3 regions of the Streptomyces sp. NPDC047028 genome follow, and region 3 is predicted to be linked to each of the others. Evidence: riboswitches for the same ligand, from Rfam matches in the RefSeq annotation. Region 3 holds a riboswitch; each other region holds the start of a gene.
The links. A riboswitch is a leader RNA that binds a small molecule or an ion and turns the genes downstream of it on or off. The one in region 3 is predicted to bind thiamine pyrophosphate.
Positions count from the first base shown of each region.

Region 1: it holds a riboswitch for thiamine pyrophosphate, as region 3 does, so the genes downstream of both, thiC (phosphomethylpyrimidine synthase ThiC) here and ABZ854_RS19200 (thiamine ABC transporter substrate-binding protein) in region 3, are expected to answer to the same signal.
Region 2: it holds a riboswitch for thiamine pyrophosphate, as region 3 does, so the genes downstream of both, thiO (glycine oxidase ThiO) here and ABZ854_RS19200 (thiamine ABC transporter substrate-binding protein) in region 3, are expected to answer to the same signal.

Region 1 is NZ_JBEYVS010000004.1:12,671-17,190, forward strand. It holds gene ABZ854_RS05005 (hypothetical protein) at 1-460, shown strand, start outside; gene thiC (phosphomethylpyrimidine synthase ThiC) at 579-2,363, opposite strand; TPP riboswitch at 2,356-2,533, opposite strand; gene ABZ854_RS05015 (YibE/F family protein) at 2,605-4,002, shown strand; gene ABZ854_RS05020 (SsgA family sporulation/cell division regulator) at 4,108-4,520, opposite strand, start outside.
Region 2 is NZ_JBEYVS010000021.1:133,425-137,944, forward strand. It holds gene ABZ854_RS20315 (Rv2175c family DNA-binding protein) at 51-416, opposite strand; gene ABZ854_RS20320 (FAD-dependent oxidoreductase) at 484-1,716, opposite strand; TPP riboswitch at 1,819-1,930, shown strand; gene thiO (glycine oxidase ThiO) at 1,928-3,094, shown strand; gene thiS (sulfur carrier protein ThiS) at 3,091-3,324, shown strand; gene ABZ854_RS20335 (thiazole synthase) at 3,328-4,122, shown strand; partial or broken gene ABZ854_RS20340 (hypothetical protein) at 4,364-4,520, shown strand, end outside.
Region 3 is NZ_JBEYVS010000020.1:41,378-45,897, reverse strand. It holds gene rlmN (23S rRNA (adenine(2503)-C(2))-methyltransferase RlmN) at 219-1,325, shown strand; TPP riboswitch at 1,377-1,485, shown strand; gene ABZ854_RS19200 (thiamine ABC transporter substrate-binding protein) at 1,565-2,647, shown strand; gene ABZ854_RS19195 (iron ABC transporter permease) at 2,704-4,305, shown strand; gene ABZ854_RS19190 (ABC transporter ATP-binding protein) at 4,338-4,520, shown strand, end outside.

The DNA of each region.
Region 1 (4,520 bases), on a different contig from region 3:
CCTTCTCGTCGGCTACATCCTGAAGATGCTCGACCCGGGCGAGGCCTTCGCGCAGACCATGCTCACCGCCGGCTGGGTGTTCGGCGCCGTGACCGCGGCCGCGGTGCTCGTCGCCGCCGTCGGACTGCTGCTCACCGCGCTGCGCAACAACACCTCCGCGGCATCCGGCCCCGACGGCGACGCCGGCCAGGAAGTCAGCTCGGCCAGAGCGGCCTGGCGGGAGGCGGTCCTGGAACGCGGCATCCTCCCGTTCCTCCGGGACGCGCTCGCCGAACCCGGCACCGCCGCCCTGCCCCGCACCGCGCCCTCGTCCCCGGCCGGCCGGATGCCTCGCCTCGGCTACGACCGCCCGGGCTTCAGCAGTCCCGACGACGGCACCGCCCCCGGCCCCCGCCCGAGCTTCAGCAGCCCCGACTACACGAGCCCGGACTTCGGCGGCCCCGAACACCAGCCCGACTAAGGCGTGTTGCGCAAGTCCCGTCGTTCGCCCGGAAGGCGGCAGACGGGACTTTCGCAACACGCCCTGGCCCCCGGTGTGCGCCCCCACCGGGGCGCACACCGCAGGCCTCACCTGACGCCTACTCGGCGATCGGCAGATAGACCCGGTTCCCCGACGCAGCGAACTCCTTCGACTTCTGAGCCATGCCCGCCTCGATCTCGCCCCGGCTGCCTCCGTGTTCCCGCCGGATGTCCTGCGAGATCTTCATCGAGCAGAACTTCGGCCCGCACATCGAGCAGAAGTGGGCCGTCTTGGCGGGTTCCGCCGGGAGGGTCTCGTCGTGGAACTCGCGGGCCGTGTCCGGGTCGAGGGCCAGGTTGAACTGGTCCTCCCAGCGGAACTCGAAGCGAGCGTCGGACAGGGCGTCGTCCCACTCCTGGGCGCCCGGGTGGCCCTTGGCGAGGTCGGCCGCGTGGGCGGCGATCTTGTAAGTGATGACGCCCGTCTTGACGTCGTCCCGGTTGGGCAGGCCCAGGTGCTCCTTCGGCGTGACGTAGCACAGCATCGCCGTACCCCACCAGGCGATCATCGCCGCGCCGATGCCCGAGGTGATGTGGTCGTACGCCGGGGCGACGTCCGTCGTCAGCGGGCCGAGCGTATAGAACGGAGCTTCATCGCAGATCTCCTGCTGAAGGTCGATGTTCTCCTTGATCTTGTGCATCGGGACGTGACCCGGGCCCTCGATCATGGTCTGTACGTTGAAACGCTTGGCGATCGTGTTGAGTTCCCCGAGCGTGCGCAGCTCCGCGAACTGCGCTTCGTCGTTTGCGTCCGCGATCGATCCCGGGCGCAGTCCGTCACCCAGCGAGTAGGTGACGTCGTAGGCCGCGAGGATCTCGCAGAGCTCCTCGAAGTTCTCGTAGAGGAACGATTCCTTGTGGTGGGCCAGGCACCACGCGGCCATGATCGAGCCGCCGCGGGAGACGATGCCGGTCTTGCGGTTCGCCGTCAGCGGCACGTAGGGCAGGCGCACCCCCGCGTGGACCGTCATGTAGTCCACGCCCTGCTCGGCCTGCTCGATGACCGTGTCCTTGTAGATCTCCCAGGTCAGCTCCTCGGCGCGGCCGTCGACCTTCTCCAGGGCCTGGTAGAGCGGCACGGTGCCGATCGGCACGGGGGAGTTGCGCAGCACCCATTCACGGGTGGTGTGGATGTTGCGCCCGGTGGAGAGGTCCATGACGGTGTCGGCGCCCCAGCGGGTCGCCCAGGTCATCTTGTCCACCTCCTCCTCGATGGACGAGGTGACGGCGGAGTTGCCGATGTTGGCGTTGACCTTCACCAGGAACCGCTTGCCGATGATCATCGGCTCGATCTCCGGGTGGTTGACGTTGGCCGGCAGTACGGCCCGGCCCGCCGCGATCTCCTCCCGGACCACCTCGGGAGCGACGTTCTCCCGGATGGCCACGTACTCCATCTCGGGCGTGATCTCACCGCGGCGCGCATACGCGAGCTGGGTGACCGCCGTGCCGTTCCGGCCCCGCCGCGGCTGCCGCGGGCGTCCGGGGAAGACGGCGTCGAGGTTGCGCAGACCGCCGCGCGGCGCGGTGTGCTTGATCCCGTCGTCCTCTGGGCGGACGGGGCGGCCGGCGTACTCCTCGGTGTCGCCGCGCCCGATGATCCAGTTCTCCCGCAGCGGCGGCAGGCCCCTGCGGACATCAGTGTCGAGGAGTGGATCGGTGTACGGGCCCGACGTGTCGTACAGCGTGACCGACTGCCCGTTCGTGAGGTGCACCTGACGGACCGGCACGCGCAGGTCGGGGCGTGAACCCTCGACGTACGCCTTGTGCCAGCCGATGGACTTCCCGGCCTCCTGGGACTTCTCGTCCTGGGCGGAGGCAGGCGTGCGTGCGTCCTTGTTGGTCATGAGACCTACTCCCTACGCCGGCATTACCCGGTAACAGGTTCGGCGGTCGACGCAGCGGCTTCCGTCGGTCGGTGTTTCCCGTGAAACGTCGGTCGTTCCACGTGAAACATCGCCTGTACGGAGGTCAGCGCCCTCTCAGCCCGGTGCTCCGAGCTCCCGCGTGTGCAAAGGTGCCCCCACGCTAGCGTCATTTCGGGCGCGGTGAACAGGGGGCCCCCGGCGTTCTTGCGATGATCGGGCGGTGACGACGATGGAGCAGTCCCCGCCACCGCCCCCGGAACCGCCTCGCGGCGGCCACGCGGCGCAGCATGACGGACATGGCCACGCGCACGGTCACAGCCACGGCCACAGCCACAGCCACGGCCCCGCGGCTCCCGTCTCGGCACATCTGCGCAAGGTCATCGCGGCGATCCTGATCCCGTTCACCGCGGCGGTCGTGGTCGGCCTGGTGGTGCTCTGGCCGGGCGGCGCCCCGCCGCACGAGCGCACCGGCGTCGGCTTCGACCGCCAGACGCAGCAGGCCACGGTCGCCAAGGTGGCCGAGGTGAGCTGTGCGTCGGTGAACGCCTCCGGCGGCGGCACCCCGAACGGTGACAACACCGCCACCGGCGGCGACTCGGCGTCTCAGCGGGCGAAGGGGACCTGCAAGAAGGTGACGGTCCGCGTCGACAGCGGCAAGGACGAGGGCCGCACGTTCACCGAGATCGTGCAGCCGGACCAGCCACGCCAGCTGCACCAGGGCGAGAAAGTCGTCGTCGCCTACGAGCCCTCGGCACCGAGGGACCTGCAGTACTCGGTCACGGACGTCAACCGCAAGTTCCCCATGACGCTGCTGGCCGGGGTCTTCGCCCTGGCCGTCGTGGTGGTGGGCCGGATGCGGGGCGTCATGGCGCTGGTCGCGCTGGCCGTGAGCTTCCTCGTGCTGACCCTGTTCATCCTGCCCGCGATCCTGCAGGGCTCGAACCCCCTGCTCGTGGCGGTCATCGGGTCGAGCGCCATCATGCTGATCGCCCTCTACATGTGCCACGGTCTATCGGCCCGTACATCGGTCGCTGTGCTCGGCACCCTGGTCTCTCTCACACTGATCGGAGTGCTCGGCTCCCTCTTCATCGGCTGGGCCGCGCTCACCGGCAACACAGACGACAACACGGGTCTCATCCACGGCCTGTACCCGTCGATCGACATGAGCGGCCTGCTGCTGGCCGGCGTCATCATCGGCTCCCTGGGCGTCCTGGACGACGTGACGGTGACCCAGACCTCGGCCGTCTGGGAGTTGCACGAGGCCAATCCGTCGCTGGGCCGGCGCGGTCTGTACCGGGCGGCCATCCGCATCGGGCGCGACCACATCGCGTCGGTGGTCAACACCCTCGTCCTCGCCTACGCCGGCGCCGCGCTGCCCTTGCTGCTGCTGTTCTCGATCGCGCAGAGCAGTGTGGGCACCGTGGCGAACAGCGAGTTGGTGGCCGAGGAGATCGTGCGCACCCTAGTGGGCTCGATCGGCCTGGTCGCCTCGGTGCCGGTGACCACCGCGCTCGCCGCCTTGGTGGTGGCGGCCGACCGGCCCGGCGACGCCGGGGCGCCGGTGGGCCGGCAACGCACCCCGGCGCGCGGCGGAAGGGGACGGCGCCGGAAGCGGTGAGGCGGGGCCGGGCGCCGGCCCCGCTACGGCCTCCGCAGAAGCGTTCCTGCATGCCGTCGTACGAGGCCGTCCCACAGCGCCCCGCACCCCCGGTGCCGTAACGCTTCAGCCGGCGCTCTGTTCCTCGGCCAGGATGCGGTCCAGGGCCTCGTCGAGATGGGCGTCGAAGTCGGCCAGGGCGCCTTCCTGCCCGAGAGGCACGAGCTTGTCCGTACGGTCGAGGAAGGCCACGAGCGGCGGTGCGGAGGACCGGAACAGCGCCTGGTCGCTGCCGACCTGAAGCCGGATCAGCACCTCACCGAGCAGTTCGGAATCGGCGGGAGCGATGTGCACATCCCCCTCCCCGCACGGCCGACCGACCCCGTCGATCAGCAGTTCCCGCCCGAAGGCCCAGGTCACCGGGGCGTCCCCGGGCAAGTGAAAAGTGAGCCGTACGGCATAGGGATCACTGGACTCGTAGCGCAACTCCACCGGAATACGGAAGGAGAGCTCCTCGGACACGAGAAAGCTCATCATGA
Region 2 (4,520 bases), on a different contig from region 3:
ACCGGGGTGGCGCGTGGGCGGGCCCACGCGCCACCCCGGTACGGCTCGGGTCAGACGGCGAGCGCCTGGGCGCGGCGCTTCACCTCCGTGCCGCGATTCTCGCTCAGGGCCTGCGCGGGGGTGCCGGGCAGGGTCGGGTCGGGGGTGAAGAGCCACTCGATCATCTCTTCGACCGTGAAGCCGTCGTCCCGCAGGAGCGTCAGGGTTCCGGAGAGGCCCTTGACGACCTTGTCCCCGTCGATGAAGGCGGCGGGCACGTGCAGCGCCCTGTTCTCGCCCCGGCGTACGGCGACGAGCTGGCCCTCCTTGACCAGCTGCCGCACACGCGTCACCTCGACACCGAACATCTCGGCGATGTCGGGGAGGGTGAGCCAGGCGGGGACGAGAGCATCGATCTTTGCGTCAATCTCGGTCACGTCTCGATGGTAGTGCCGGGGTGTGACAGTGGTCGTCCGCGGCACCGTCGTGGCTGTTCGCGCCCCGTCAGGAGACCGCCGCGCTCTTCAGCGGCTTCGCCGGGTCGGTCAGGACGGCAGGGTCCAGGAGGCGGGCCGATTCGATCAGGCGGCGGCCCTGGGCCAGGTCTCTCGGGCGGCCCACGGCCAGGAGGGCGACCAGGCGGTCCTCGCGGAGCCAGCAGACGGTCCAGGCCGGGTCCAACGGGTCGCCGCGCCAGAGCAGGCGGTCGGCCGTGGTGTGGTGGCCCGCGTACTGGACGAAGCGGCCGAACTGCTCGGACCAGAAATAGGGCACCGGGTCGTAGGCCGCGGGGGTGAGGCCGATGATGTTCGCCGCGACCGTGCGCGGGCCCTGGAGGGCGTTGTCCCAGTGGTGGACGAGGAGCCGCTCACCGTACCGGCCCGACGGGAAGGAGGCGCAGTCGCCGACCGCGTACACGTCGGGCACGGAGGTGCGCAGGTGGTCGTCGGCGACGACCTCCCCGTGCGCGCCCAGCTCGACGCCGGAACCGGCCAGCCAGGCGGTGGCGGGCCGGGCTCCGATGCCGACGACGACGGCGCCGGCGGGCAGCCGGGAGCCGTCGGCGAGCACGACCTCGCCGGGTTCCACGCGCGCCACGCGCGCGTGGGTGCGCAGTTCGGCGCCGGCGTCGGCGTACCAGGCGGTCATCGGGGCGGCGACCTCGGCGGGCAGCACGCCCGCGAGGGGGCGGTCGGCGGCCTCGACGACGGTGACCGCGCACCCGGCCTGGCGGGCGGCGGTGGCGAACTCGGCGCCGATCCAGCCGGCGCCGACGACCACGATGTCGTGCTGCCGGGCGAGCACCGGCCGCAGCCGTTCGGCGTCGTCGAGGGTGCGCAGCAGGTGCACTCCGGGCACGCCCTCGGCGCCCGGCAGCAGGATCGGTTCGGCACCGGTGGCGAGGACCAGGTCGTCGTACGGCACCGGACCGGCCTCGGTGTCCAGCTCGTGGTCGGCGGGGCGGACGCCGAGCACCTCGCAGCCGAGCCGGAGGCCGACGTCGAGCGCGGCGAAGTCGACGTCGAAGGCGGACCCCTCGGCCTTGCCGAGCAGCACGGCCTTGGACAGCGGCGGCCGGTCGTACGGCTGGTGCGGCTCGGCTCCGACGACCGTGACGGTGCCGGTGAAGCCCTGTTCCCGCAGTGCGACCGCGGTCTGCACCCCGGCCATCCCGGCGCCCACGACGACCACGCGCCGCCCCGGCGAACCGCCCTCTTCCCGTGTCTGCTCAGTCACCCGATCACCATAAACAACTGACAGCCCGTCAGTCACCGGGGGCCGCCCGGGGAGGGGCGAGCCCGGCGTGATCCGGAGCGGAGGCGCTAGGGTGGCCCCCGTACACGCACTCGCGGGAGCCCGGACGCACCGGGCTGAGAGGGAGGCTGGCGGCCTCCGACCGTACGAACCTGATCCGGGTCATGCCGGCGAAGGGAGGGGCTGGACGCCCATGTCGTCACGTACGTCCGACGTCCTCGTCATCGGGGGCGGGATCATCGGCCTGGTCACGGCCTGGCGGGCCGCGCAACGCGGGCTCACCACGGCCGTGGTGGACCCCGAGCCGGGAGGCGGGGCCGCGCGGGTCGCGGCCGGGATGCTGGCCGCGGTCACCGAACTGCACTACGGCGAGGAGACCCTGCTCGCCCTGAACCTGGAGTCCGCCCGGCGCTATCCCGGCTTCGCCGCCGAGCTGACCGAGCTGACCGGGCACGACCTGGGGCACCGCCGCTGCGGCACCCTCGCCGTCGCCCTCGACGCCGACGACCGAGCCCATCTGCGTGAACTGCACGCCCTGCAGCAGCGCTCCGGGCTGGACTCCGTGTGGCTGTCGGGCCGGGAGTGCCGGCGCCTGGAGCCGATGCTCGCGCCCGGCGTGCGCGGCGGGCTGCGGGTCGACGGCGACCACCAGGTCGACCCGCGGCGGCTGGCCGAGGCCCTGGTGGCGGCCTGCGAGAAGGCCGGGGTCGTGTTCCACCGCGTGTGGGCCGAACGGCTGGACCTCGCCGGCGGCCGGGCCGTCGGCGTCACCACCGCGGACGGCACCGCGCTGCGCGCCGGACAGGTGGTGCTCGCGGCCGGCAGCCTCAGCGGGCGGCTCCCGGGCGTCCCCGACGACGTGCTGCCGCCGGTGCGGCCGGTGAAGGGGCAGGTGCTGCGGCTGACCGTGCCCCCGCGGTTCGCGCCCTTCCTGAGCCGTACCGTGCGGGCCGTGGTGCGCGGCAGCCACGTCTACCTGGTGCCCCGGGAGAACGGCGAACTGGTCGTCGGCGCCACCAGCGAGGAACTGGGCTGGGACACCACGGTGACCGCAGGCGGGGTGTACGAACTGCTGCGCGACGCCCATGAGCTGGTGCCCGGGATCACCGAACTGCCGCTGACCGAGACCCGGGCCGGGCTGCGCCCCGCCTCCCCCGACAACGCGCCGCTGCTCGGGCCGTGCGGCCTGGACGGGCTGCTGCTGGCCACCGGGCACTACCGCAACGGGGTGCTGCTCACGCCGGTCACCGGGGACGTCCTGGCGCACGCGCTGGTCACCGGTGAGCTGCCGGAGGAAGCCCGCCCGTTCACTCCCCGGCGCTTCGCCGCCGCCGTCGCCCTTTCGGAGCAGCCCGCATGAACCTCTCCATCGACTCCGTCGACACCTTCATCACCGTGTCCGTCAACGGGGAGCGCCGCGAGGTCCCCGCGGGCACGGCTCTCGACTCGCTCGTACGGTCCCTGTCGCCGGCGCCGTCCGGCGTGGCCGCCGCGCTCAACGAGACCGTCGTCCCGCGCACGCGGTGGGCCGGCACGGTCCTCGCCGACGGCGACCGTGTCGAAGTCCTCACCGCCGTCCAAGGAGGCTGACCCATGGCCGACGATCCCTTCGTCCTCGGGGGTACGTCCTTCTCGTCCCGGCTGATCATGGGCACGGGGGGTGCGCCGAGCCTGGACGTGATGGAGCGGGCGCTGGTCGCCTCCGGCACCGAGCTGACCACCGTGGCGATGCGGCGGGTCGATCCCGGGGTGCACGGATCGGTGCTGTCCGTGCTTCAGCGGCTGGGCATCCGGGTGCTGCCGAACACCGCGGGGTGCTACACCGCCGGGGAGGCGGTGCTCACGGCGCGGCTGGCGCGGGAGGCGCTGGGCACGGATCTGATCAAGCTGGAGGTCATCGCCGACGAGTGGACGCTGCTGCCGGATCCGGTGGAGCTGCTGGAGGCGGCGGAGACGCTGGTCGACGACGGGTTCACGGTGCTGCCGTACACGAACGACGATCCGGTGCTGGCGCGGAAGCTGGAGGACGTGGGGTGCGCGGCGGTGATGCCGCTGGGGTCGCCGATCGGGTCGGGGCTGGGGATCCGCAACCCGCACAACTTCCAGTTGATCGTGGAGCGGGCGGGGGTGCCGGTGATCCTGGACGCGGGGGCCGGTACGGCGTCGGACGTGGCGCTGGCGATGGAGCTGGGGTGTGCCGGGGTGATGCTCGCTTCCGCGGTGACGCGGGCGCAGGAGCCGGAGGTGATGGCGGGGGCGATGCGGCACGCGGTGACCGCGGGGCGATGGGCGCGGCTGGCGGGACGCATCCCGCGCCGCCACTTCGCCTCAGCGTCGTCACCTGCGGCGGGCCTGGCCGTGCTGGATCCCGAACGCCCGGCGTTCTAGCCGCTTTCCCACCCGCGCACCGCCCGGCACCCTCGGCCGAGAGGCTGAACTCTCCCGTGGGCCACACCCACCGCCGGCGGCCGCGGGCTGTGGGGGGGGCGGAGGCAGGGCGGCGCGGTGGCCGCGTGCCCACTCGCCGCCGGCGACCGCGGGCTGTGGGGGGCGGAGGCAGGGCGGCGCGGTAGCCGCGGGCGGGCGGGTGCGAGCCTTCGCCGTCGGCGGGTGCGGGTCGGCGGGTGTGGTGGCGCCTTCGCCGTCGGCGGGTGCGGGCTGTGGGCCCAAGCGGGGCCAGGGCGGTGCGGCCGCGGGCGCCCTCGCCGTCGGCGGGTGCGGTGGCGCATACGCCGCCGGTGGCTGCGGGCTGTGGGTCAAGCGCGTCCACGGCGGTGCGGCCGCGG
Region 3 (4,520 bases):
TTGCCTGAGAGTCATGCATCGAACCGTACTGCCAGACACTGACATCGGGCATGTGACTTGTGACCGCCGCCACGCGGGTGGGCCACATAAAGCCCCCGGCTGGGCCGTCCCTGGGCCGTCCGAGGCCGCTCAATGGCGACCGCTGACGACCACCACCGACAGTCGTAGCAGGCGACAGCCCCAGGTCACCCGAGTGGATCTGCGACACTGGTAGCACCATGCCCAAGCCCGGAGAACTTACTTTTGTCGCGCCGCGCGGAGCCAAGAAGCCGCCGCGGCATCTCGCCGATCTCTCGCCCGCCGAGCGCAAGGACGCGGTGGCGGAGGCCGGGGAGAAGCCGTTTCGTGCCAAGCAGCTCTCGCAGCACTACTTCGCGCGGTACGCGCACGACCCCGAGCAGTGGACGGACATCCCGGCCGGGTCCCGGGAGCGGCTGCGCGAGGCGCTGTTCCCGGAGCTGATGAGCGTCGTACGGCATCTGTCCACCGACGAGGGGACGACGCGCAAGACGCTGTGGCGGCTGTTCGACGGCACGCTCGTCGAGTCCGTGCTGATGCGCTACCCGGACCGGGTGACGATGTGCATCAGCTCGCAGGCGGGCTGTGGGATGAACTGCCCGTTCTGCGCCACCGGCCAGGCGGGCCTGGACCGGAACCTGTCCACCGCCGAGATCGTGCACCAGATCGTGGACGGCATGCGGGCGCTCAGGGACGGTGACGTGCCCGGCGGTCCCGCGCGGCTGTCCAACATCGTCTTCATGGGCATGGGCGAGCCCCTCGCCAACTACAAGCGGGTCGTCGGCGCGATCCGGGCGCTCACCGACCCCGCGCCGGACGGGCTCGGCCTGTCGCAGCGCGGGATCACCGTGTCGACCGTCGGCCTGGTCCCGGCTATCCACCGGTTCGCCGACGAGGGCCTGAAGTGCCGGCTCGCGATCTCCCTGCACGCCCCCGACGACGAGCTGCGCGACACCCTCGTCCCGGTGAACACGCGGTGGAAGGTCCGGGAGGTGCTGGACGCCGGGTTCGAGTACGTCGAGAAGTCCGGGCGCCGGCTGTCCATCGAGTACGCCCTCATCCGGGACATCAACGACCAGGCCTGGCGGGGTGACCGGCTCGGCCGGCTGCTGAGGGGCAAGCCCGTGCACGTCAACCTGATCCCGCTGAACCCGACGCCGGGCTCCAAGTGGACCGCGTCCCGGCCGGAGGACGAGAAGGCGTTCGTCGAGGCGATCGCCGCCCATGGTGTACCCGTCACTGTCCGGGACACCCGGGGACAGGAGATCGACGGGGCCTGTGGCCAGCTCGCGGCGACCGAGCGATAATCTGGCCACGGCAATCCGGCCACGCACCGTGTGGCCGTCTCATACATCTGCATATTCCGACAGGGGAGCGCCACAGCGCTGAGAGTGCGGCGGACAGGGCCGCAGACCCTCTGAACCTTGCCCAGGTCATTCTGGGTAGGAAGTTCGGTCATCACTCAAGCTGTTGCGCCCCGCCCGGGTCCCTCACGGAGCCCGGGCGGGGCCGCGTCTCTTCCTGGCCAACCCCAGGAGGACATCCAGTGCACCACAAGACCCTCGTGGCCGCGGCGGCCGGCCTCGGCCTGATCAGCCTGTCCGCGCTGACCGGCTGCGGCTCCGACGACAAGGCGTCGGCCGCCGACTCCAAGACCGTCACCCTCGTCAGCCACGACTCGTGGGCCGTCTCCAAGAACGTGCTGAGGGACTTCGAGAAGCAGTCCGGGTACAAGGTCCGCGTCCTGAAGGACGGCGACGCCGGCCAGGCCGTCAACAAGGCGATCCTGACCAAGGACAACCCGCAGGGCGACGTCTTCTTCGGCGTCGACAACACCCTGCTCTCCCGCGCCCTCGACAACGGCCTGTTCCAGCCGTACACCGCCAAGGGCCTCGACACCGTCGGCGCCGCCTACCAGCTCGACGCCGACAAGCACCGGGTCACCCCGATCGACTACGGCGACATCTGCGTCAACTACGACAAGGCCTACTTCAGCAAGCACAAGCTGGCCCCGCCGCAGACCTTCGCCGACCTGGCCAAGCCCGCGTACAAGAACCTCCTCGTCACCGAGAACGCCGCCACCTCCTCGCCCGGCCTCGGCTTCCTGCTCGGCAGTGCCGCCCAGTTCGGCGACCAGGGCTGGCAGGACTACTGGAAGAAGCTCGAGGCCAACGGCGTCAAGGTCGTCGACGGCTGGGAGCAGGCCTACGACCAGGAGTTCTCCGGCTCCTCCGGCGGCAAGAAGGCCGGCGGGGACCGCCCGCTGGTCGTGTCGTACGCCTCCTCCCCGCCCGCCGAGGTGATCTACGCCAAGAAGCGGCCCAGCACCGCCCCCACCGGCGTCGCCACCGGCACCTGCTTCCGGCAGATCGAGTTCGCCGGACTGCTCAGCAACGCCGGGAACACCAAGGGCGGCCAGGCGTTCATCGACTTCCTGCTCACCAAGGAGTTCCAGCAGGACATGCCGCTGAACATGTTCGTCTACCCGGTGGTCAAGGGCGCCCGGGTCCCGGCCGACTTCACCAAGTACGGCCCCGCCGCGAAGCACCCCGAGACCATGCCCCCCGCCAAGATCGCCGCCAACCGCGACCAGTGGGTCAAGTCGTGGACGTCGCTCGTACTGAAGTAGCCCCCCGCACGGGGCGCACCCGGCGTGCACGCGGGAGCGCGGCGCGGCTGGGCCTGATGGCCCTGCCCGTCGCGTTCTTCGCGCTGTTCTTCGCCTGGCCCGTCGCCGCGATCGTCGCGCGCGGCCTCAGGGTCGACGGCGTCTGGCGGTTCGGGCGGATCACCGATGTCCTCACCCAGCCCGACATCCGGCACGTGCTGTGGTTCACCACCTGGCAGGCGCTCGCCTCCACCGCCCTCACCCTGCTGGCCGCCCTGCCCGCCGCCTACGTCTTCGCCCGCCTCGACTTCCCAGGCAAACAGGTGCTGCGGGCGGTCGTCACCGTCCCGTTCGTGCTGCCCACCGTCGTCGTCGGCACCGCCTTCCTGGCCCTCGTCGGCCGCGGCGGACTGCTCGACGACCTGTGGGGCGTACGGCTGGACACCACCGTGTGGGCGATCCTGCTGGCGCACGTCTTCTTCAACTACGCCGTCGTCGTCCGCACCGTCGGCGGACTGTGGGCCCAGCTCGACCCCCGGCAGGAGGAGGCCGCCCGCATGCTCGGCGCCTCCCCCCTCGCCGCCTGGCGGAAGGTCACCCTGCCCGCCCTCGGGCCCGCCGTGGCCGCCGCCGCGCTGATGGTGTTCCTGTTCACCTTCACCTCCTTCGGCATCGTGCAGATCCTCGGCGGCCCCACCTTCGCCACCCTCGAAGTGGAGATCTACCGGCAGACCTCCGAGGTCTTCGACCTGTCCACGGCCGCCGTCCTCACCCTCGTCCAGTTCGCCGCCGTCGGCGCCGTCCTCGCCGTGCACGCCTGGACCGTACGGCGGCGGGAGACCGCGCTGCGCCTGGTCGACCCGAAGGTGACCGCCCGCCGGCCGCGCGGCACCGGCCAGTGGGCGCTGCTCACCGGCGTCCTCGCCACCATCGCCCTGCTCCTCGTGCTGCCGCTCGCCGTCCTCGTCCAGCGCTCCCTGGACGCGCCCGGACTCGGCTACTACCGGCAGCTGACGAACACCGACGGCGGCACCTTCCTCGTCGCGCCCCTCCAGGCCGTGTGGACCTCCCTGCAGTACGCCGTCGCCGCCACCGCCATCGCCGTGGTGATCGGCGCTCTCGCCGCCGCCGCGCTGGCCCGCCGGGACGCCGGGCGGCTGGTGCGCGGATTCGACGCGCTGCTCATGCTGCCGCTCGGGGTGTCCGCCGTGACCGTCGGCTTCGGCTTCCTGATCGCCCTGGACAAACCGCCGCTGGACCTGCGCCAGTCCTGGATCCTGGTGCCGCTCGCCCAGGCGCTGGTCGGCGCCCCCTTCGTCGTACGGACCATGCTGCCCGTGCTGCGCGCGGTCGACGGGCGGCTGCGGGAGGCCGCCGCCGTGCTCGGCGCCTCGCCGTGGCGGGTGTGGCGCGAGGTCGACCTGCCGATGGTGCGGCGGGCGCTGCTGGTCGCCGCCGGGTTCGCGTTCGCCGTGTCCCTCGGCGAGTTCGGGGCGACCGTGTTCATCGCGCGGCCCGGCAACCCGACGCTCCCGGTCGCCGTGGCCCGCCTGCTGAGCCGGCCCGGCGACCTCAACTACGGGCAGGCGATGGCGCTGTCCACGATTCTCATGGTGGTGTGCGCTGCGGCTCTGCTGATCCTGGAGCGGCTGCGCGTCGACCGGACGGGGGAGTTCTGATGCCGCGGGGCACCACTGAAGGGGACCATTCGATGCTGCTGAGCCTCGACGCCGCGACCGTGCGCTTCGGCGGGCGGCCCGTGCTCGACGCGGTCGGTCTCGACGTCGCCGAGCACGAGGTGGTGTGCGTGCTCGGACCCAGCGGCAGCGGCAAGTCCACGCTGCTGAGGGCGGTGGCCGGGCTGCAGCCCCTGGACTCCGGGCGGGTGCTGCTC